One region of the Cupriavidus sp. GW822-FHT03E04 genome, then DNA from elsewhere that is predicted to be linked to it. Evidence: predicted binding sites of a transcription regulator. Region 1 holds the regulator's gene; each other region holds the start of a gene.

What was found. The regulator FNR, encoded in region 1, switches genes on or off when oxygen is low (the NO sensors DNR and NnrR bind a similar motif). The targets are predictions, from matches to a motif close to TTGATNNNNATCAA.
Region 2: the regulator FNR is predicted to act here: its motif matches at 3,592-3,605, upstream of AC1RQC_RS21385 (universal stress protein).
Region 3: the regulator FNR is predicted to act here: its motif matches at 3,628-3,641, upstream of AC1RQC_RS21330 (universal stress protein).

The regions. Positions count from the first base shown of each region.
Region 1 covers NZ_JBXANI010000013.1:243,968-251,412, forward strand. The annotation lists gene ccoN (cytochrome-c oxidase, cbb3-type subunit I) at 1-5, shown strand, start outside; gene ccoO (cytochrome-c oxidase, cbb3-type subunit II) at 25-702, shown strand; partial or broken gene AC1RQC_RS20770 (cbb3-type cytochrome oxidase subunit 3) at 706-840, shown strand; gene ccoP (cytochrome-c oxidase, cbb3-type subunit III) at 937-1,863, shown strand; gene ccoG (cytochrome c oxidase accessory protein CcoG) at 1,919-3,418, shown strand; gene AC1RQC_RS20785 (membrane protein) at 3,486-3,704, shown strand; gene AC1RQC_RS20790 (hypothetical protein) at 3,707-3,952, shown strand; gene fnr (fumarate/nitrate reduction transcriptional regulator Fnr) at 4,039-4,764, opposite strand; gene AC1RQC_RS20800 (sulfite exporter TauE/SafE family protein) at 5,063-5,827, shown strand; gene AC1RQC_RS20805 (hypothetical protein) at 5,851-6,291, opposite strand; gene scpB (SMC-Scp complex subunit ScpB) at 6,418-7,445, shown strand, end outside.
Region 2 covers NZ_JBXANI010000014.1:94,101-101,545, forward strand. The annotation lists gene AC1RQC_RS21365 (helix-turn-helix domain-containing protein) at 1-721, opposite strand, end outside; gene AC1RQC_RS21370 (response regulator) at 836-1,267, opposite strand; gene AC1RQC_RS21375 (PAS domain-containing sensor histidine kinase) at 1,541-2,914, shown strand; gene AC1RQC_RS21380 (response regulator) at 2,911-3,555, shown strand; gene AC1RQC_RS21385 (universal stress protein) at 3,685-4,521, shown strand; gene AC1RQC_RS21390 (MBL fold metallo-hydrolase RNA specificity domain-containing protein) at 4,533-5,891, shown strand; gene AC1RQC_RS21395 (FAD-dependent oxidoreductase) at 6,041-7,445, opposite strand, start outside.
Region 3 covers NZ_JBXANI010000014.1:85,757-93,201, reverse strand. The annotation lists gene AC1RQC_RS21350 (bifunctional aminoglycoside phosphotransferase/ATP-binding protein) at 198-1,793, shown strand; gene AC1RQC_RS21345 (flavodoxin family protein) at 1,819-2,349, opposite strand; gene AC1RQC_RS21340 (lipid-binding SYLF domain-containing protein) at 2,360-2,968, opposite strand; gene AC1RQC_RS21335 (universal stress protein) at 2,965-3,471, opposite strand; gene AC1RQC_RS21330 (universal stress protein) at 3,746-4,201, shown strand; gene AC1RQC_RS21325 (L,D-transpeptidase family protein) at 4,296-5,912, shown strand; gene mepK (peptidoglycan L,D-endopeptidase MepK) at 5,942-6,502, shown strand; gene AC1RQC_RS21315 (AraC family transcriptional regulator) at 6,811-7,445, shown strand, end outside.

The DNA of each region.
Region 1 (7,445 bases):
ATTGATCATTCCAGGATAGAAACGATGTCCGAAAAACGAAGCTTCTTTACGCACGAGACCCTGGAGAAGAATATCGGGTGGCTGATCATCTGTACCATCCTGGTGGTCAGCATCGCCGGGCTCGTCCAGATCGTGCCGCTGTTCTTCCAGCACTCCACCACCGAGCCCGACGCGGGTATCAAGCCGTACTCCGCGCTGCGCCTGATGGGCCGCGATATCTATATCCGCGAGGGCTGCGTGGGCTGCCATTCGCAGCAGGTGCGCACCTTGCAAGGCGATGTCGAGCGCTATGGCCACTACTCCACGGCGGGCGAATCGGTCTACGACCATCCCTTCCTGTGGGGCTCCAAGCGTACCGGTCCCGACCTGGCGCGCGTGGGCGGACGCTACTCCGATGACTGGCAGCGCATCCACTTGCGCAATCCGCGCGACGTGGTGCCCGAATCGGTGATGCCGTCCTACCCGTGGCTGGAGAAAACGCCGTTGCAGACCAACGATGTCCGCGACCGCATGCGTGCGCTGCGCCGTCTCGGCGTGCCGTACACCGACGCCGAGATTGAGCAGGCGCCTGCCACGCTGGCCGGCAAGACCGAGGAAGACGCGATGGTCGCCTACCTGCAGGAGCTTGGCATCGCCAAGCGCAATGTGCGTGTCGATACCGCGGCTGCCGCGCAGCCCGCGGCCACGCCGGCCAAGGAGTAAGCCATGGCAATGATCACCGCGTTTTCCACCGTGGTCTCGATGGCTGCCTTCATTGCCATCTGCTGGTGGGCCTGGTCGTCAGGGCGCAAGGCCGCCAACCAGGAGTCGGCCATGCTGCCGTTCGCCTTGCCCGACGAGCCGCTGGCCGCACGCCAAGACGCCAGGCCCGATGCCGGCCACCGCGTCGCGCGTCATGCCGGCGGCGCAAACAACACCAAGCAGGAACACTGAGTCATGAGCGACTTCTTCACGGATTTCTGGAGCTACTACATTGCCGCCATCGCGCTGGTCGGCATCGTCTGGTGCGTGTGGCTGCTGTTTTCCCAGCGCAAGGTCACCAAGATTGTGGGTGCGCCCGAGGACACCGGCCACGTGTGGGACGGCGACCTGCGCGAGCTGAACAACCCGCTGCCACGCTGGTGGATGTGGATGTTCCTGCTGGCATGCATCTTTGGCCTGGGTTACCTAGTGCTGTACCCCGGCCTGGGATCCTACGCCGGCGTGCTCAAGACCTCCAGCCGGGTTGAGCTGGAGGCGCACCGCCAGGCGGCCGAACAACTGCAGCGCGAGGTCTATGGCAAGTACATGCAGATGGACGTCAAGCAGGTGGCGGCCGACCCGGCGGCGCGCGAGATCGGGCAACGCCTGTTTCTCAACTACTGCGCGCAATGCCACGGCTCCGATGCGCGCGGCAGCCGCGGCTTTCCCAACCTGACCGATAACGACTGGCTGTACGGCGGGGAGCCCGAGACCATCACGCAGACCATTACCAAGGGCCGCAACGGCGTGATGCCGTCGTTCGCCTCGACCATCGACGGCAAGCTCGCTGGCGACGTGGCGCAATACGTGCGCTCGCTGTCCGGCCTGTCTTACGACCCGATCCGCGCCTCGCGCGGCGAGAGCACGTTCAAGTCCACCTGCGCGGCCTGCCATGGCTCCACCGGCAAGGGCAACCAGGCGCTTGGCGCGCCTAACCTGTCGGACCGCGTGTGGCTGTACGGCAGCTCGGAGGCGAACATCGTCGACGCCATCCTGAAGGGCCACAACAACCATATGCCGGCGCACGAGGAAATCCTCACGCCGGAGCGTATCCGCATGTTGACGGCCTATGTCTGGGGCCTGTCCAACACCGGCGGCGCAGGCGAGGGGGCGAAGCAATGAGCCACTGCGCTTATGCTTGTCAGCCGGGCCCGCACCGCGGCGGGGGTGTTCGCCCATGAACGCCCCCGGACCGGAGCCGCTTGAAAGGAACGGGGCCGCGTGGGCGCCGCTGCGAGCGCCCACGCCTGATTCGGCGGACGCGGAAACGTCGGACGAGACCCTGTACGAAGTCCGCCGCAAGATCTATCCGCGCTCGGTGTCGGGTGCGTTCTCGAGCTGGCGGGTCTGGATGGTGGTCCTGACCCAGCTGTTCTTCTATGGCATGCCCTGGCTGCAGTGGAATGGCCGCCAGGCCATGTTGTTCGATCTCGGCGCGCGCAAGTTCTATATCTTTGGCCTGGTGCTGTGGCCCCAGGACGTGATCTACCTTGCCGTGCTGCTGGTGATCTCCGCGGTGTCGCTGTTTCTCTTCACGGCGATCGCGGGGCGGCTGTTTTGCGGCTACGCTTGTCCGCAGACGGTGTACACCGAGATCTTCATGTGGATCGAGCGGCATGTGGAAGGCGACCGCTTTGCCCGCATCCGCCTGGACGGCGATCCTTGGAGCGTGCGCAAGCTGCGCCTGAAGGCCACCAAGCACACGCTCTGGATCGTGATCGCGCTATGGACGGGCTTTACCTTCGTCGGCTATTTCTCGCCCATTCGCACGCTCGGCGCGCAGGTGCTGAGCCTCTCGCTGGGTCCGTGGCAGACGTTCTGGATGCTGTTTTACTCGTTTGCCACCTGGGGCAACGCCGGCTTCATGCGCGAGCAGGTCTGCAAGTACATGTGCCCGTATGCGCGCTTCCAGAGCGTGATGGTGGATCGCGACACCTATGTGGTCACCTATGACGTGGGCCGCGGCGAGCCGCGCGGCAGCCGCTCGCGCAAGGCGGACCACAAGGCCGCCGGGCTGGGCTCGTGCGTGAATTGCAGCATCTGCGTGCAGGTCTGTCCTACTGGCATCGATATCCGCGATGGCCTGCAATACGACTGCATTGGCTGCGGCGCCTGTATCGACGCCTGCAACCAGGTCATGGACAAGATGGCTTACCCGCGCGGGCTGATCCGCTATACGTCCGAGAACGCCATGCGCAGCGCGCTCTCCGAGACCGTGGCGCGCAAGCGCCTGGTGCGGCCGCGCACGGTGATCTACTCGGTGATCTGGCTGGCGCTGGTAGCCGGCTTCATGGCCTCGCTGGCCATGCGCACGCCGCTCAAGGTCGATATCATCCGCGACCGCGGCGCGCTGGGGCGGGAAGTGGAAGGGCGCTGGATCGAGAACGTGTACCGGCTGCAGCTGATCAACACGACCGAGGCGCCAATGCGCGTCGCCGTCAGCGCGGGCAGCGATGAGCTCAAGGGCCTGGCCGTGGAATATGATCACGCTGCCGGCAACCTGGAGCCCACGTCCAATCGCCTGATTCCCATCCGGGTGCGCGTGCCTATCGAGTCCGCGGCGCAGGGCACGCACAAGATCGAGGTCACAGTGACCGCGGTGCCCGACGAGGGCGCGGGGAGCCATGGCGCGGAGATTCGACAGAGCACCAGCTTTATCGTGCCGCGCAATCTATGAGGCGGCAGAGACGCTGGTTGCACCAATCCGTACGCAACATACGCGATCTAGATCTAGAGGAGGCCAGATGACGCAGCAAAGTAATCCCTGGTGGAAGGAGCCATGGCCGTGGCTGCTGATGAGTGGGCCGTTCGTGGCCATGGTGGCCTGCGGGGTCACGATCTGGCTGGCCATGACCCATCCGGATCCGCCCATTGAGGAAGGGGTGGCGCGCCACGGACTGGTGGTTGAGAAGGCGGGCAGCGCGGCACGCCAGGCAGCGCCGGTCGCGGCGCAAGCGAGGTGATCATGAGGCTACGCTGGCTGATGTGGGTGCTGTGGCCCGCTTTCCTGGTCGCCGGGCTGACGACCGCGCTGGTATTCTCCATGGTCGATCCCGGCGACCTGCGCTTCTTCGGCCAGCCGGTCGAGGCATCGCGGGAGGCGGTCTACACCGTGGGTTTCCTGATCGCGTGGGTGCTGTGCGCGCTGTCGAGCGGCTTGACGCTGTACACCATGCCCACGCGGCTGGCGGACACGGACGAGCTGGAGTGATTGCGATGCGCGCCTTGCCGGTTCAGGCCAGCAGGCGCGGCATCGCGGCGAGCCGCCGCGGGCGAGGGCGGCGCGCGACGTGCAGGTCAGCAGGACTTGTTGACGATCTGCTTGATCCCCACCATGTCGACCAGCTTGACGTGGCGCTGGCGGATCTGGATCAGGCCGGCTTCCGCAAAGCGCGAGAACAGGCGGCTGACGGTTTCGAGCTTGAGCCCCAGGTAGCTGCCGATTTCCTCGCGGCTCATGCGCAGCACGAACTCGGAGGCCGAATAGCCGCGCGCGGACAAGCGCTCGGACAGGTTGATCAGGAAAGCGGCAAGCCGCTCCTCGGCGCGCATCGATCCGAGCGTGATCAACATGACCTGGTCCTGCGAGATCTCCTTGCTCATCAGGCGCATGAACTGATGCTGCAGCGACGGCAGGACGTTGGACAGCGTCTGGAGATCGCCAAAGCGTACCACGCAGACTTCGGTATCTTCCAGCGCGGTGGCGTCCGACGCATGCTGCATCTCGCCAAGGCCGTCGAGGCCGACGACTTCGCCGGGAAGGTGGAAGCCCGTGATCTGCGAGCGGCCGTCTTCCATTGTCAGGTGGGTCTTGAGCGTGCCGAAGCGGATCGCGTAGACGGCGGTGAGAGGATCGCCGAGGCGGTACAGGGTTTCGCCCTTGCGTACGCGCACCCGGTCCTGGACCAGCGTATCCATCTTTTCGAGGTCCTGCTGCGACATGCCGACGGGCAGGCAGAGCTGGCCGAGCGAGCAAGTGGAGCAGCGGGGCGACATCTCGGTAATGGGAATGGTGGTGAGCAATTGGGGCCTGTCGGTTTAGCGCAGTCAGTCAAGCGCGATGTGGCGGGCGCATTGAGTTGAGAGCTTGACGTTGAGAGTCGTCGGTTGGAAGCGCTATCCACATCGGCCTGGCGCGCGGGTCTTGCGGCAGTGCGCTATCTGTGCAGCGCGGCTTGCCGTGCCCGTCGTCATGTTGTGCGAGCGCGCTGGTGTGCGCGGGCGCAAGGCCTCATGTTGATAGCGCCTCTTGGAGCTGCGGGGGCGCGTTCGCCGCATTTTACCGCGCCAGACGTTGCGATTGTGTGATTGGGAGGAGAAGTTGACCATAGGCGTGCTTATCAGCGTATTTACCTTGGCTTTGCTGGGCGGCGTGCACTGCGCCGCCATGTGCGGCGGGATCGCGCTGGCGGCGGAGCAGGGCGGCGTTGCGCGCGTGCCTGCCACGGTGCTCCGGCGTCCCGGCCATTGGTTGCTGGAACTGCTTGTCATGCATGCCGGGCGGCTGAGCATGTATGCGGTGCTGGGAGGCTTGCTGGGCGCCCTTGGCGCCGGCGTCTGGAAGACGCAGTACCTGCCGCTGCAGCGCTGGCTGTTCGGGGTCGGCAGTGTAATGCTGGTGCTGTCGGGCTTGTGGATGTTGCGCGGGCGCACCATGGGTACGGGTTGGCTGGAGCGGCTCGCCGCCCGGGGCGCGGGTGGCTTGCTGCGCGGCCTTGGTGCCGTCGGGGCGCGCTTGCCGGCTGTGGCCCGGGCGTATGGGCAGGGCCGGTTGCTGCGCCGCTACGGCATGGGGCTAGCCTGGGGGCTGGTCCCGTGCGGCATGGTGTACGGTGCTCTTGCCATGGCGTTGCTGGCCGGCAATGCCCCGTCGGGCGCGCTGGTGATGGCCGTGTTTGGCCTGGGCACCCTGCCGAACCTGCTGGTGATCTCGGGCCTGTCCGGCTATCTCAGGCAGCTTTCGCGGCGCCCGGCGTTGCGGGCTGGCGCTGGGCTTGCGGTGGTGGCCTTTGGCTTGGCCGGGGTGGCGCGCGCGCTGCTTTTGCCTGAGACGCTTGCCGCGCATGGATTCTGCCTGGTCTTCTGAAGCGCTGCTTCGTGGTGTATCTGTCACTTCTTCGCTGAGGTAGCTGTGCGAATCGGTTGCAGGTTTGCCAGGGAATGCCATACAATCGCAAGAACAGCGATATCGCGCACGTATTTCATCGTGGCATCGTCAGGTAGCATCCGCTGCTCAGGGATGCATGCCAGGAACACCCAGGCAGGCATCAGCGCCAGGGACCGTTCCCCATCCGCCGTCCGGTTCAAAAGATTCGGTTCAAAAGACCAGCTACGGCAGGGCGGGGTGAAATAGGCCAGCAGGCCCGATATCCGTATTTTCTTGCACCCGGCGCGTTCGATGATAAACGCCGCGCCGGACAGGTCCGCCACATCAGGGGGAAGGCGCGACGCAAGGGCTCCGTCGACTGGCAGATAATGCCGGTGGCCGGGCGATCTCCTGCCGGTCAGGTCCGGCACCCGATGCAATAAAAGAAGGCGCACGGCTGGCATGCATCAAGCATGCGGTTGGCTGCGCGGCCAGATGGCGGTGGCAATCCCTACCGCTGAACCCGCAATCTCCAGTGCGCCCGGGATCAACCGGGGCGCAGGTGCAAAGACAGGCTGCACGCAATCAACATGAATACCCAAGAGGCGAAGATCGTCCTCGAGACCGCGCTGATCTGCGCGCAGGAACCCTTGCGCGTCAATGACTTGCGCCGGCTGTTTGCCGACGACGTCGGTGCCGACACCATTCGTGTGCTGCTCGAAGAGCTGCGCCGCGACTGGGAGCAACGCGGCGTGGAACTCGTGGCACTGGCCAGTGGCTGGCGTTTCCAGAGCCGCCCTGTCATGCGTGAATACCTGGATCGGCTGAATCCTGAAAAGCCGCCCAAGTACTCCCGCGCCGTGATGGAGACGCTGGCGATCATTGCCTACCGGCAACCGGTCACGCGGGGCGATATCGAGGAAATCCGTGGTGTCGCGGTCAGCACCGAAGTCGTGAAGAAGCTCGAGGACCGCAGCTGGATCGAGGTGATCGGCCACCGTGACGTGCCCGGGCGGCCTGCGCTTTATGCCACCACCAAGAACTTCCTTGATGACCTTGGCCTGCGCACGCTCGATGAATTGCCGCCGCTGGAGGACATCCAGGCCCAGGCGCAGGTCGCGCTGCTGAATCAGGAGCCGATTGACTTCGAGGCGCTGGGCAAGGTGCCGGCGGATAGCGACGAAGAGGCATTCGCGGAACCTGGCGCTGATCAGGCCGGCGCTGCCGCGCTGGTTGCGGCGGATGCCGGAGAGGGTGAACCGACCTCTTCCGGCGTGGTTGCCCACGACGGTCTTGCGGCCGGCGCCATGGATGGCATCGCCGATTTGGTGGATGCGTTTGAAAGGAAGGAGGCCTTGGCGCAAGCGGAAGCCGGGTTCACACCCGCGCCCGAGGCCGAGGCGGAAGTGCCGGCGACGCCCGGGCCAGGCAGTGAGCCAGGGAGCGAGCCGGTGTCCGCCGAGCCCGCCGGCGCGCTGTCTGGCGACATAGCCGCGGAGCAAGCCGTCGAAGACGGTGAAACAAATGAGCAAACGGACACGCCCGCCAACGGTTACCACGTACAAGTGGCCTCCGGCGAGCAGGCGTCCGAAGTCCCGGGGGCGTCCACGACGAATCC
Region 2 (7,445 bases), on a different contig from region 1:
GCGACAAGGTGCGGCTGACGGTCTCGAGCTTCATGCCCAGGTAGCTGCCGATTTCTTCGCGCGTCATGCGCAGCGCGAGGTCGCGCCGGGAGTAGCCGCGCGCATGCTGGCGCGCCGAGATATTGAGCAGGAATGCCGCCACGCGCTGCTCCGCGCACAAGCTGGCGAGCAGCAGCATCACGCCCGATTCGCGCACGATCTCGCTGCTTAGCATGCGGTGCACGTGCTGCTGCAGCGAGCGCATTTCGCGGCAGAGCGCTTCTAGCAGATGGAAGGGAATGACGCACACCGCGCTGTCTTCCAGGGCGATGGCGTCGCAGGCGTGGTGCTCCGTGCAGATGCCATCCAGCCCGAGCGTCTCGCCGGTGAGGAAGAAGCCGCTGACCTGCTCGCAGCCGTTCTGGTGCGCCAACACCGTCTTGAACGATCCGGAACGCAGCGCGTAGATGCTCTGAAAGGCGTCGCCGGCCCGGTAGAGCGCTTCGCCGCGCCGGACCATGCGCCAGTTGTGGATCACGGTATCGAGCCTGGAGCGATCCGCATCGTTCAGGTTGCCGCCCATGCAGATGGCGCGCATGGCGCAGCTTGAGCAATTTGCCTTATGGGACACCGTGGCCGGCGGGGTGGGTTCCAGGGGCAGGAAATCCAGCAATTGGGGGCTGTGAAAGGCCTGGGGCATCGCCGCAGGCGCTTTCGCTTGCTGTTGCAGGTACGCTGACATGGCTGATTCCTTTGTCTCTGGTCTCTGGTCTCTTATCTCTTGCCCCTGGCTGCCCGGACTGGCCCCTGCTGTCGGCCGTGTTTGCCGCCGATGCCGGGCAAAGCGCTGCGCGCACTATGCCGCGGTGTGTTCCGGTGCCGCCGCCCGAGCGGTTAGCTTCTGCGCCGCAAGGCGCAGCAGGGTGCTGCGCAACGCGTCGAATTCCATGGTCTTGTCGAAGAAGTACGACGCGCCGGCCCGCAGGCAAGCACTGCGCATTGGCGGCGCCGGGCAGTTGCTCAGGACGACCACGGTCGCCTGGCGGCGCATTCTTCGCAGGCCCTGCAGTGCGCTCAGCCCCGATCGGCCATACCTGCTCAGGCTGAGGATGACAATGTCGGGCAGCAGGATCTGCGCGGCCAGCAGTGCGGCACGCGGCTCGCGGGCCAGCGCGAGCAGTTCCACTTCCTTGATCGATCTCAGCATCCTGGCCTGCCGCGCGCCGATCAGGACGGAGTCCTCGAGTAGCAGGACGGTCAGGCGTTCAGGAAGCGTCATGGAATCCATGCAATCAAGTATGGCTTGCGCCGTGATGGGCAGAAAGCAGCGGTGGCTGAGAGTGGTGTCGGAAAAAGGCGGGTCCCTGTCAGGCAATCCTGACAAAGGCCATCGGCTATTCGGACGATGGTACCTGCTACGCCCACCTCGCTATATTGCGAACACATCACAGAGGGCGTGTGCATTTCACTCAAATCGCCTACCTTTACAAGAGAGCCTCCGGCGATCCTCGCGGGATCCACGCAGGACTTGCCACCCTTCGGGAGCACTTCGCGACCAGCCATGGCGACCAACGAGCCTCCTTCACCGAATTTGCCCTCCACGCCGAAGACATCGCTTCACGCCACGCTTGGCGAACTGGCAGCAGGCGGCGCCGTGCTCGTGCTCCTGCTGCTGCTGGCACTGTGGTTCATTACCGTGCTTGCCCCCCGGCCAGGCGGCCTGGCCGCGCCGATGCTCGGCGCCTGGGGCCTGGCGGTGGCCGTGATGCTCTCCCTGATGCTGGTGCGGCTGCGGCGGCTGCGGCGCGCGGGGGAAGACAACCTGGCGCGCATCCAGGACAGCGAGGCTCGCCTGGCAGGGATCATCCGTTCGTCGATGGAAGCGATCATCACGGTGGACGAAGCGCAGTGCATCGTGTTGTTCAATCCCACGGCGGAGCGTCTTTTTGGGTACACCGCCGCGCAGGTAACCGGCCACCCCCTGGCGGACCTGATTCCGGCGCGCTTTCGTGTGGCGCATGAGGCGCACGTGCGCCGGTTCGGCGTCACCGGGGTCACGGATCGGCAGATGGGCCAGCAGCGGGTACTGCATGCGCTACGCCAGGACGGCACGGAGTTCCCCATCGAGGCCTCCATCTCCCAGACGCAGGACGGCGCCGGCAAGCTGTTTACCGTCATCCTGCGGGACACCACGGAGCGGGTGAGGGTGGAGACGGCCTTGCGGCAGTCGCGCGAGGAGCTCCAGCAACTCTCCGACCGGGTCCAGGCGTCGCGGGAAGAGGAGCGCCGCCGTATCGCCCGCGAGTTGCACGACGACCTGGGCCAGCGCCTGAGCGCGCTGAAAATGGACCTGGCTATCCTCGCCAGCGACCTCAAGGACGCGGGAACGGCGCCTGCCTTGCTGGACCAGGCCGCCGCCATGCACCTGGTCATCGACGAAACCGTGGCTTCGGTGCGGCGCATCGCCGCCGACCTGCGCCCGGCATTGCTGGACGAGCTTGGCCTGATCCCGGCGATCGAATGGCTGGCAAAGGAGTTCTCCGCCCGCTATGGCGTCAATGTCATCACCCATGCCGCCGAGGAGGAAGACGTCGGCGAGCACGCGGCCACCGCGGTATTCCGTATCGTGCAGGAAGCGCTCAGCAATGTCGTGCAGCATGCCCAGGCCGACCGGGTCGATATCGAGCTGGTTCGCCTGGACGACCATTTTGAGCTGACCGTACGGGACAATGGCCGCGGCAATGCCGCCGCGCAGCCTCCCGGTGGCGAGCGGGTATCGCTGGGGCTGGTGGGGATCCGGGAGCGCGCACGGCTGCTTGGCGGCACCGTAGCGACAAGCCAAGCGCCTGGCGAGGGCTTCTGCCTGACCGTGCGCTTTCCGTTGGCCACGGCCATAAACACCGCCCCAACCACGAGCGAGGAGGCAAGCCCGTGATTCCTGTGATGATTGCCGACGACCACGCCGTGATGCGCGACGGGCTGCGCCACATCCTGAGCCGCGCGGGCGGCTTCGAGGTGGTGGGTGAGGCGGTGGATGGCGCCGCCGTGCTGCAGATGGCGCGCGACTGCAAGGCCCGGGTCATCCTGCTGGACCTCTCCATGCCCGGGCGCAGCGGGCTGGAGCTGATCAGGCAATTGCGCGTGGAGCAGCCCGAGCTGCGTATTCTGGTGCTGACCATGCACGCCGAGGAGCAGTACGTGGTGCGTGCGTTCCGGGCCGGGGCGGCGGGCTACCTGACCAAGGAAAGCGCGGCCACGGAGCTGGTCAGCGCCATCGGCAAGGTCGCCGCGGGCGGCACCTACGTGAGCGCCGCGATGGGCGAGAAGCTGGCCAACAGCCTGCAGGACGAGCACCGCGGGGATCCCCACCTGCGCCTGTCGGACCGCGAGATGGAAGTCTACCGCCGCCTGGTGCTGGGCGAGCCGCTGACCGAGATCGCCGCCGCCTTGTGCGTCAGCGCCAAGACCGTGAGCACCTACAAGATGCGGCTGATGGAAAAGCTGCGGTTGCCCAGCGAGGCGGCGCTGGTGCGCTATGCGATCCAGCATCGCCTGTTTGGCGAAGGCGATATCTAGCCCCCGCGCTTCCCGCACTTCCCGAGCTTCCTGCGCTTGATCTGGGACAAAGTGCGGCCGGCGCGCTGTGCCACCATGAACTGGACCGGGTCTGCCAGCAGGCATGCTCGCCAATACATGGAGCACATCATGGACTACCGGACCGTGCTGGTCGCGCTCGGAGCGGATCCCGACTGCGCATCTCGCGTCAGGATGGCTGCCGACTTGGCCGCCACTTTTGGCGCGCATGTCACCGGCGTCAGCGCCACCGGCCTTCGCCTGGACCCGGTCCGGGGCGCGGGCGATGACGTTGCGCGGCATATGGCGGCGTCGCGCAGCAGGCTGCTGTCGCAGGCCACGCTGCAGGGCGAGATACTGAGCGGCACCATGGCGGCGCATGCGCCGGGCGTGCCGTTCTCGCACCGCGTGGTCGAGGAGGAGACCGGCTGGGTCCTGGCGCAGGAGGCCCGCGTAGCCGATCTGGCGGTGATGGCTCGGCCGGTGGCGACGCAGGAAGTGCCTTCCCTGGGCGCCGGGGCCGCCGAGTACGTGCTGCTCAACGCCGGGCGCCCAGTATTGCTGGTGCCGCAGGCGTTTCGCCGGCTGCATGGCGGGCACGTGGCGATCGCATGGGACGGGCAGCGCGAAGCGGCCCGGGCCGTGGCCGATGCCATGCCTTTGCTGCTGCGCGCCAGCCACGTCACCATCATCGGCGTCTGGGACGATCGCGGCGAACCGCGGGCAGACTCGGAGCCGGTGGCCGGCTTGCGGCATTACCTGCAGCGCCATGGCATCGTGGCCGGCGTGCGCAACGTGCAGAAGGCGGGGCCCGTCGCAGCCAGTCTGCTCGACGCGGTTGGCGCGCTGGGGGCCGACATGCTGGTGGCCGGGGGCTACGGGCACTCGCGCATGCGCGAACTAATCATGGGCGGCACCACGCGCACGTTGATGCATCACGCGCCGGTGCCTCTGCTGTTGTCGCATTGACGGAGCGCGCCATGCAGCTGCAATTTCTCGGCGCGACCGACACGGTCACGGGATCCAAGTATGTGCTCGACACCGGCCGCAGTCGCGTGATGGTGGACTGCGGGCTGTTCCAGGGCTACAAGGCGCTGCGCCTGCGCAACTGGGACCGCTTGCCGGTCGATCCGTCCACACTGGACGCGGTAGTGCTCACGCACGCGCATATCGACCATAGCGGATACCTGCCGCTGCTGGTGCGCAACGGCTTTCGGGGGCGGGTGTTCTGCACCATGGGCACCGCGCAGCTGTGCCAGATCCTGCTGCCCGACAGCGCCCACCTGGCACAGGAGGATGCGCATTACGCCAACCGCAAGGGCTACTCGCGGCATCAGCCGGCGTTGCCGCTCTACGACGGCGCGGACGCCGTGCGCGCCTTGCGCCGGCTCGACCCGTTTCACTACGACACGCGGGTGCGGGTGACGCCCGACGTGGAGGCGGAGTTTCATCGCGCCGGACACATCATCGGCTCGGCCATCGTGACGCTGCACGCGGATGGCAAGCGGATCGTGTTTTCCGGCGACCTGGGACGCCAGAAGGACATCGTGATGCGCGCCCCGGAGATCCTTCGCGAAGCGGATCACTTGCTGGTCGAGTCCACCTACGGCGACCGCGGCCATCCCACGGAGGATCCGCTCGACACGCTGGGCGAGGTCGTCAGCCGCACCATCGGCCGCGGCGGCAGCGTGGTGATTCCCGCGTTTGCCGTCGGGCGCACCCAGGCGCTGCTGTACTGCCTCTACAAGCTGCGCGAGCAAAACCGCATTCCCCAGGTGCCGGTCTACCTCAACAGCCCGATGGCGATCGACGCCACCACGATCTTCGCCCTGCACCCGGACGAACTGCGGATCGACCGCGCGGCCTGCGCGGCGGCCTGCCATATCGCCATCCTGATCCAGAGCATGCAGCAGTCCATGTGGCTCAACCGTGACCGCGCGCCCAAGATCATCCTGGCCGGCAGCGGCATGGCAACCGGCGGGCGGGTGGTGCATCACCTGGAGACCTATGGGCAGGATGCGCGCAATACGATATTGCTCTCGGGCTTCCAGGCCGCCGGTACCCGCGGCGCGGCGCTGGCCTCGGGCATGCGTGAACTGCGCATCCATGGCAGGCCGGTTGCGATCCAGGCCTCGGTGGAGCAGATCACTTCGCTCTCGGCCCATGCCGACGCCGATGAGCTGATGACGTGGCTTGGCGGCTTCGGCAGCCCGCCCCGGCAGACCTTCGTGGTGCATGGCGAGCCGTGCGCGAGCGACGCCCTGCGCCAGCGGATCGAGCGGGAGCTGCGCTGGGCGGTCACGATGCCGGAGTATCTTCGTTCGTACGCGCTGGATTAGGCAGGCATGGCAAGCGGTGGCCGGCGGCATCCCCGCCGGCGTCTCGGCGGCCTTTCAGCGGCATCTCAGCCGGCATGGATGGCCCGCTTCTGTGTAGCGAGCGCAGGCGACTTTGACTGGTGCAGCGTCAGGAATACCGTCCAATTATCTTATCTCAGTGCGCCAGTTGCCATTGGCGCACGATCGAACCGCTTCGGCTGCAACGATTTTCGGTGGGCATGGATGCCGACGCGATACCCGAAAACGATGGCGGGCCCCAAGGTGGCGCCCGGCCCCGGATAGGCGCCCTTCAGGACCGACGCCATGTCGTTGCCGCATGCGTAAAGCCCTTCGATGGGCTGATCCCGCGCGTCCAGTACGCGGGCATCGTTGTCCGTACGAAGTCCCGTGCAACTCGCCGCGTCGGCGGGGAACACCTGGACGGCGTAGAAGGGCGCGACCTGGACGGGACCCAGGCACGGATTAGGCTCCTGGTTCGCGTCGCCGTTGAAGCGGGAAACAGTACTCTCGCCTTTACCAAACGCGCTATCCCTGCCCATTGCCACGTCGGCGTTGTACAACTTCACGGTTTCCGTCAGCCCGGACGGGCTCACGCCAATCTTCTCCGCCAGCTCTCCGAGCGTTGTTGCACGACTCAGATAACCCGAACGTATGAACGGACGAAGATCGCGGCAATGCGGCGGGACAACGCCGACGCCATACTTCCGCACGAAATTGTGGTCGCAAATGAGATAGGTGGGCAGGTTCGACTTCATCGCATAGCCGGAGCCCAACATACCTTCCACGAAATGGTGATAGGAAGCCCCTTCATTGACGAACCGCGTGCCCGCAGCGTTGACGGCAATGAGCCCGGGCTTTGCCCGATCCAGATACAGATGGGGAAACAGCCTCCAGCCGCCCTGTTCATCCGGAACCCGGGAGACTGGTTGCCAAAGAAAGTCGCTGGCGTGGCGTTCGAGCGTGGCACCCACGCCTTGGGCAGCCATCAATGCGTCGCCGCGGACCGCTGAGGGGGTCAGTGACTCAAACGTCGAGGAAGGCAGGTTGGCCCGCAGCGTCGCGTTGTGCCCGATGCCGCCCGTCGCCAGCACGATGCCGTGCTTCGCACCGATCCGCATGGTCTGGCTATTGCACCGGACGACGACACCCGAGACACGGCCATCAGCTTTCTCGATCGACAGAAGTCGGGTGTCAAAGCGGATGGCCACGCCTGCCTTTCTCAGTGCATAAAGCATCTGGCCTACCAGCGCATTGCCCATGACAAGACGAGTCCCCCGGCGGTACGTGAGCAGGTCTCGGGTATAACGCAGTACGAGCTCCATCGAGCGTCGGAATGCGGCCCATGACCGGTACCGATTCAGCAGTGCAGCGACATCCGCCTTGTTGACCATCATGCCCTTGAGGACGAGAAAGTCTTGAAGCGGTGGACGCACCCGGTCAAAGTCATGCCCGAGTTTTCGCCCGTCGAACTCCGTTGGGGAGAGCGCTCTGCCGTAGACAGCGGCGCCTGGTTGATCCAGATAGTCGGGATGCTGGCCCGAACTGACGAATGCC
Region 3 (7,445 bases), on a different contig from region 1:
GCCGCCTCCGGTTGCCGGCGCTTGCGGGCACCGGCTTGTCACGCCCGTGGCCTGCCGCGCCGAATCCTCGTTCCGCTTCAATATAGGCGCGTGGTTGCCACTCGGCTTGATCCGCATCAAGCTAACTTCCGGGCACGCGCATAGCATGGGTACATGACCTGCCCGATCGGGGAGACAGGCACCTGGGAGAGCGCGGCATGGAACCGGCGGCACTCACGCAAGCGTTGATGCGACCCGCGGCTTACCGGCATCCGGTGGGCAAGGTCAGCCTCATCGAGACGCACATCTCGCAAGTCTTCCTTGCCGGGCCCTTTGCCTACAAGGTGCGCAAGCCCGTGCGCCTGGACTTCGTCGACTTCGGCACGCTGGCCGCCCGCAAGGCGGATTGCCAGGCCGAACTCGAACTGAATCGCAGGATGGCGGCGGCGCTCTACCTCGGCGTGGTGCCGATCGTGGGGGGACCCGGCCCCGGGGAGGTCCGGGTAGGGGGTACTGGCCAAGCGCTGGAGTACGCGGTAAAGATGCGCCGCTTCCGCCAGCAAGACCTGTTCTGCGCGATGGCACAGACGAACCGGCTAACCGGCACCCATGTCGAGACGCTGGCCCGCCGGCTTGCCGCGATCCACCTGGCCGCGCCGGTCGCCAGCGGCGGCACGGGGCATGGCACACCGGCACGGATCGCAGCGGTGGCGCAACAAGCCATGGCGGGCGTTGCCGCCCTCGCCTCGGGCACCGGCGCGGCGGCACACGTGGCGGCGCTGCTGCGCGAGCGGGCCGTGGCGCTGCAACCGGCATTTGCCAAGCGGCTGGCAAGCGGCCATGTCAGGGAGTGCCACGGCGACCTGCACCTTGGCAACATCGCCTTGATCGACGGCGAGCCCACGCCATTCGATTGCCTGGAGTTCGATGCCGGGCTACGCTGGATCGACACCATCAGCGATACCGCCTTTGTTTTCATGGATCTGCTCCATGCCAGCCGGCAAGACCTGGCCTACTGGCTGATCAATACCTATCTGGAGTGCAGCGGCGACTATGCCGGCCTGGCGATATTGCCGTTCTACACGGCGCTGCGCGCCGTGGTGCGCGCCCGCGTGCTGCTCGAGCGGGCCCACCAGCGCAGCGCGGCGGGAACCGGCACCGCCGCGGAAATGGCGGCGGCGCAGATGCGCTGCAACGATCTGCTCGCGCTGGCCAGCGCCGCGCTGACGCGCAATCCGGGCGCGATCACTATCATGCATGGCCTCTCGGGCAGCGGCAAAAGCACCGTTGCCCACCAGCTCGCGCTGGCCGCGGCCATGGTGCGCGTGCGCGCCGATGTGGAGCGCAAACGTCTTGCGCTTGCACATGGCCATCAACGTGGCGATAAACGTGGTGATCAGCTGGGCGATCAACTGGGCGATCAGTTTGCCGATGCACATGGCGATCCGGCCGCGCACGGCGACCTTTACACGGCGCAACGCACTGCCCGCGTCTACCGGCGGCTGCTGGCAATCTGCCGGCTAGGCAGTGGCGCCGGATTCCCCATGATTGCCGATGCGACCTTCCTCGCGCGCGCCGAGCGGCGGCGCTTCGCGTCGCTGGCCGCGCGCCGGGGCGCTGCCTTTTCCATCGTCGACTGCCATGCCGGCCTGGCCACCCTGCGCGAACGGATCGTCACACGCGCGCGCCAGGGCGGCGATCCTTCAGAGGCGGACCTCCAGGTGCTGGAGTGGCAGCGGCGCGCGCAGGAGCCATTGGGCAGCGATGAATGGCGCCATGTGGTGCGCATAGGCGAGACCGTCCTGTCCGGCTGATGGCGGTTCGTGGAAACTTGCCCCCTCAGGCTTCCTTGGGCGATAGCCATGCTGGCCGCTGCGCGGCGCCGCTGCGGCCGTTGGCGGCTTCCACCTGCTCGGCAAACGCGCGCAGGGCCTGCATTGCCGCCCCGCTGGCCACATCGGCCTGGCGCAGCGCCAGTACCGGCGACGGCGGCTCCGTGGCCAGGCGGGCGATCTCCTCTGCCGCCCTGAAAGCGCCTTGCCGGGCCATCACGCAGATCACCGACGTCTTGCAGGCCAGCGGCATGTGGTCGCGCAGGAAGCTGCGCATGGGCGCAGCCAGGTGGCCGACCCAGATGGGCGCGACGATGACAAGCCGCTGGCAATCGTCCAGCGCCGGGCCGGCGTAGCGGTAGCCTACATGCCGCTGCAACAAGATATCCAGCACGCAGCGCGCATCGCCCAGCAAGCCGGCGCGGCTGGCCTGGTCGCCGACTTCCGCCAGCGGCCAGCCGGATTGCGCCGCCAGTTCTTCCGCGGCCTGGCGCGCCGTGCCGGTGCGCGAGTAATAAACGATCAGGATCTTTTCCATCGATGGCTCCTCAGCTCTCGATCCGGGTTATCCGCGTGCCGACCAGCGACAGGCTGATCATGATGCCGCCGTTGGTCAGCACGAAGCCCACAATATCGCCCCGCACGGTATTGCTATCCACGCTGGCACCGATGCCCAGGCTCAGGACGGACACCGACCCGTCCACGCCCACGGTCCAGCCCTGGCTGGCACGGAAGCGTTCCAGCGCCTGCCCGGTCAGGAACACCAGCACCACGGCCCTGGATGCCATGCCCGCCTGCGCCCCGAGCGAGGCGCCAATCAGCCGGTAGTAGGCCTTGTCCCCGCCTGCGCCATGCATCATGCCGTCGCCCTGCTCCACGCCCGCCACCGCGCCGCCAGCGAGCACATCGGGAAAGACCAGCACGCCGCTGGCCTTGTCCAGCAGGGCCCGCGCGCCGGGGTTGCGCGCAGTCAGGCGCGCCAGCACGGCTTCGCAGCGTGCATCGAGCTCGTCGGCATCCAGCACGCGCTTGTCGGCGGCTGAACCCGCCCACGCGGCCGCCGGCAAGCCTGCTGTGCAGCACAGCACGGCAGCCGCGGCGAGCGCCCGGCATGCCAGGCGCCGCCGCCTGGCGGCAGCCGGCAACGTGGAGGTCATGGCCTCACCGGCGCGCCTGATGCCGGCTTTGCGCCGGCGCTCGGCTCAGCCTGTGGCGCGTGCACCAGCAGTACCGGCTGGCGGCATTGCCGGACCAGCGCTTCGGCGACGCTGCCCATCAGCAGGCGCCGCACGCCGCGCCGACCGTGCGTGCCCAGCACCAGCAACTCCGCCCCGGTCTGCTGCGCCACCTGCTCGATCGCATTGGCCACGTCGCCCAGCGCCAGGGCTTCATCCACCATCAGCGTCTTGCATGACACCTGCGCTGCCGCCGCCTTGGCCTTGGCCTTGGCTTCGTCCAGCAGGATCTGCCCGCCTTCGAGCAGGCCGGCACGCAGGTCTGTCAGGTCGATGTAGCCGACCTCGTACCTGAGGTAGCTGTTATCGATCACATGCACCACGGTGAGTTCCGAGTGCATCGCCGCGGCCAGGCGCAGAGCCTCCTCCAGCGCCCGATCGGCGGACTCGCTGCCATCCACGGCAACCAGGATCTTGCTGTACATCTTGTACCTCCCGATAAAAAAGACAGGCGCCGCAGCTTGCAGCCGACGCTTCCAGTTTGTACGCCCGGGCAAGCGCGGTGTTGATGTAGATCATGGCATTCGCTGCTTTCCCGGGCAACGGGTCGTTTCTGCGCCTTGCGCGCATCGCCAGGCCGCTTGACGTGCATCAATACGCCCCGTGCCCAGCCCTCTAAGCTGCTAATGGAGGCCGCTCCCATGCGCGCTTTCCTATCGACATTGCAACATGGCGACATCCAGCCAGGAGGCACGGACCATGTACCAGAGAATATTGCTCGCGGTGGACGGCAGCCGCTCTTCGGACCTTGCGCTGAGCCAGGCCATCACGGTGGCCAAGGCGACCGGCAGCGAGGTAAAGGTGCTCTTCGTGGCGGACGACAACGATATCTTCTTCACTGCGGGCAGCTACGACCCGCGCAAACTGATGGAAGGCATCCTGGCCGCGGGACGCGATGCGCTGGCAGCGGCCGCCACGCGCCTGGCGGATGCCGGCATCCCGCATTCGACGCTGATCCTCGAGAAGCCCGTTTCCCCCGGGCAGATCTCCACCACGATCGTGGAGCAAGCCGACCGCTGGAATGCGGACCTGATCGTGATCGGCACGCACGGCCGCCGCGGCTTCCGGCGCCTGGTCATGGGCAGCGTGTCCGAAGGCGTGGTGCACAAGAGCAACAAGCCGGTGCTGATGGTGCGCAGCGAGATCGAGGAATGAGGACGCCCCGGGAACGACGCGCTGAACGATGCGCTGAACGATGCGCTGAACGACGGGCTGAACGACGGGAATCATGCCGGCGGCGGGCGGATTGATGCGAGGCGCTTCCCGGATCCGACGCAACGGCGTGGCCGCGCCCCGGGTCCTGGCCGGCCTGCTGGCCGCATGGGCCTTGAGTTGCCATGGGCTCGCGCTGGCCGCACAGGCAGCGCCAGCAGCGCTCTGGTTTTCTCAGGGCCATCCCAATGCCCAGGCCTGGCAAGCCGCCGGCATCCTCGACGGCGCCACGGCCGACGGGCTGGAACCCCGCGATTATGATGCCGACGGCCTGCGCCGCGCGCTGGGCCAGGCCGCGGACGGGCCGCCGTTGGCGCCCGAAGCCGCCGCCTCGCTTGACGAGAGGCTGACAGCGGCGATGCAGCGCTATCTTGCCGACCTGCACGGCGGCCGGGTCGATCCCGGCACGATCCACGAGAAATTTGCCCCGGCGCCGGACCGGCAGTTCGATCCGTCGCGCCTCCTGCGCGCAGCCATCGCCGGGCAGGACCTGCCCGAGGCAGTCCGGCAGGCGGCGCCGTCGTTCCCGCTCTACGCAAGCTTGCGCGCGGCGCTTTCACGCTACCGCGCGCTGGCAGGCCACCCGGCCTGGCAGGCACCGCTGCCGCCGCTGCCCGGCAGGAAGCTGGTGCCCGGGCAGGCCTACGCCGGGCTGCCGGTGCTGGCGCAGCGCCTGATCGCGCTAGGTGACCTGCCCGCCGCCACGCCGCTCCCGGAACGCTACCAAGGCGAACTGGTGGAGGGCATCAAGGCGTTCCAGGTCCGCCACGGGCTGGAGGCGGATGGCGCCATCGGCGCGGGCACGTTCGCGCAACTGAACGCGCCGCTCGCCGGCCGCATACGGCAGATCGAACTGACGCTGGAGCGCCTGCGCTGGACGCCCCTGCTGGAGGGCCCGCGCATGATCGTGGTCAACGTGCCGGAGTTCGTGTTGCGCGCCTACGAAATCCACGGCGGCGCCATCCAGGTCAAGGCGGAAATGAAGGTGATCGTGGGCAAGGCGCTCGATACGCGCACGCCGCTGTTCAAGGAGGACATGCGCTTCATCGAGTTCAGTCCTTACTGGAACGTGCCGCCGTCCATCGCGCGCGCGGAAACCGTGCCCCGGCTGCGCCGCGATCCCGGCTATTTCGAGCGGCAAGGCTTCGAGTTCGTCAGTGGCGAGGGCAAGGTGATCACCACCCTGTCGGCCGCCAGCCTGGATGCCGTCCAGCGCGGCCAACTGCGCATACGGCAACGCCCGGGGCCGATGAATGCGCTTGGCGACATCAAGTTCGTCTTCCCCAACAACGAGAACATCTACCTGCATCACACGCCCACCCCGCAACTGTTCGCGCGGGACCGGCGCGACCTGAGCCACGGCTGCATCCGTGTCGAGGCGCCGGAGGCGCTGGCTGGCTTCGTGCTGCAGGACACGCCAGGCTGGACCGAGGCGCGCATCCGCGAGGCCATGGAGAAGGGAGAATCCAGCACGCTGCGGCTGCGCCAGCCCTTGCCGGTGGTGCTTGCCTACGGCACGGCCATCGTCAAGGCTGACGCTCGCGTCTACTTCTTCCCGGATATCTATGGGCTGGACCGCGTGCTTGACGAGGCGCTGCGGCAACGGTCCGCCCGCCTGCGGGCTTCCGCCTTGGCCAGCACGCAGGCAAGATAGGGCAATTGCACCAAAGGGGAGTGCTTTCGATGACCAAACCGCCCAGCGATCCTCGCCGCCTGTTCCTGCGGCACGCCGGCGGGCTTGTGCTGGCTGGCACGCTGCTGCCGTTGCCGGCCCGGTCCGCGCTGGCGAGCTTGCCCGATGCCCGCAGCTTGTCCTTCGAGCACACCCACACCGGCGAGCGCATCGCCTTGGTCTACGCCGTCGGCGATCAGTTCGTGCCCGAGTCACTGGCCGCGCTCAATCGCTTCCTGCGCGATCACTACTCGGGCCAGGTCGGCGTGATCGATCCGCAACTGTTCGCGCTGCTTTACCGCCTGAGGCAAACGCTGTGCTGCGCGGCCCCCTTCCAGGTCATCTCCGGCTATCGCAGCCCCGCCACCAATGCGCGGCTGCGCAAGACGCGCGGTGGCGGCGTGGCCAGCCATAGCCTGCATATGGACGGCAAAGCCATCGATATCCGCCTGCCCGGCGTTGCGCTGTCCGACCTGCGCGACGCCGCGCTCTCGCTGCGCGCTGGCGGCGTGGGCTTCTATCCGCAGGAGCAGTTCGTGCATGCGGATACGGGCCGGGTGCGGGATTGGTAGGCAAGGCGCCATTGAAGACCATCGGCCGGTTCTGGTCAAGCTCTCGCATCCGGGTTTTCCCCATCGGCGGCCCCCCTAGCCTGGGCGGCCCGGACAAGTTATGCTCTTGGCCGCATATTAGCCCGCACGGGGTGGGCTAGCGCTCAATCGACAATCCCCCGGCACCGGGCGGGCATATCTGGAAGGAAATCAGCCATGCGCACCCCTGCACGAACAATCTCTTGCCCGCGCGCATGCCGCTAAGCCGGTTGTTGTTGCCTCCAGAGCCGCCCGCGCTAGCGCCCGGCATCGCGCACAGCAGTTTCAGCGTGCAAGGCGACGCCCGCCAGAGCTTGCTGGCCTGGCAGGAGCGGATGAGCCCGGTCTACGATATCCGGCCTGCCACGGCGCAAGGCGAGCAGACCTTCGAAGCCTCGCTGTCTCGCTACTCCATCGACGATCTGAGCTTCTTCGACATCCGCACCAGCCCCAATCTGGCCGAGCGCTCGTTGGGGCGCGTGTCGACAGAGAACATTCGCGACATTACCTTCAGCGTGTTCCTGGAAGGCGCGCCCGCCCAATTCCTGGGCGGCAAGCCAGGGCTGAACGCGCCGCAGTGGCACGGCGTGCCAAGCATTCTCGCGCTGGACATGGACCAGCCGTGCACCATCCGGAGTTTTCATGGCCGCATGCTGCTGTTTTTCGTGCCGCGCGCCTTGGTGGAAATGGCCTTCCCCGATGCCGCCTCGCTGCATGGCCGCCTGGTTGAGGCCACCACACCGCTGATGCGGGTGCTGATCTCGCATCTGGTGGCACTGAATCGACAAATCGTAGGCCTGTGCAAAGAGGAAGCAGACCGGGCATTTCGCACCGCGATCGAACTGCTGGCCGCCGCGTTCAGCCGGCACGCGGGGCTCTCCGGCAACGCCCGCGCAGCGGTGCGGGCGGCGGTGTACGGACAGGT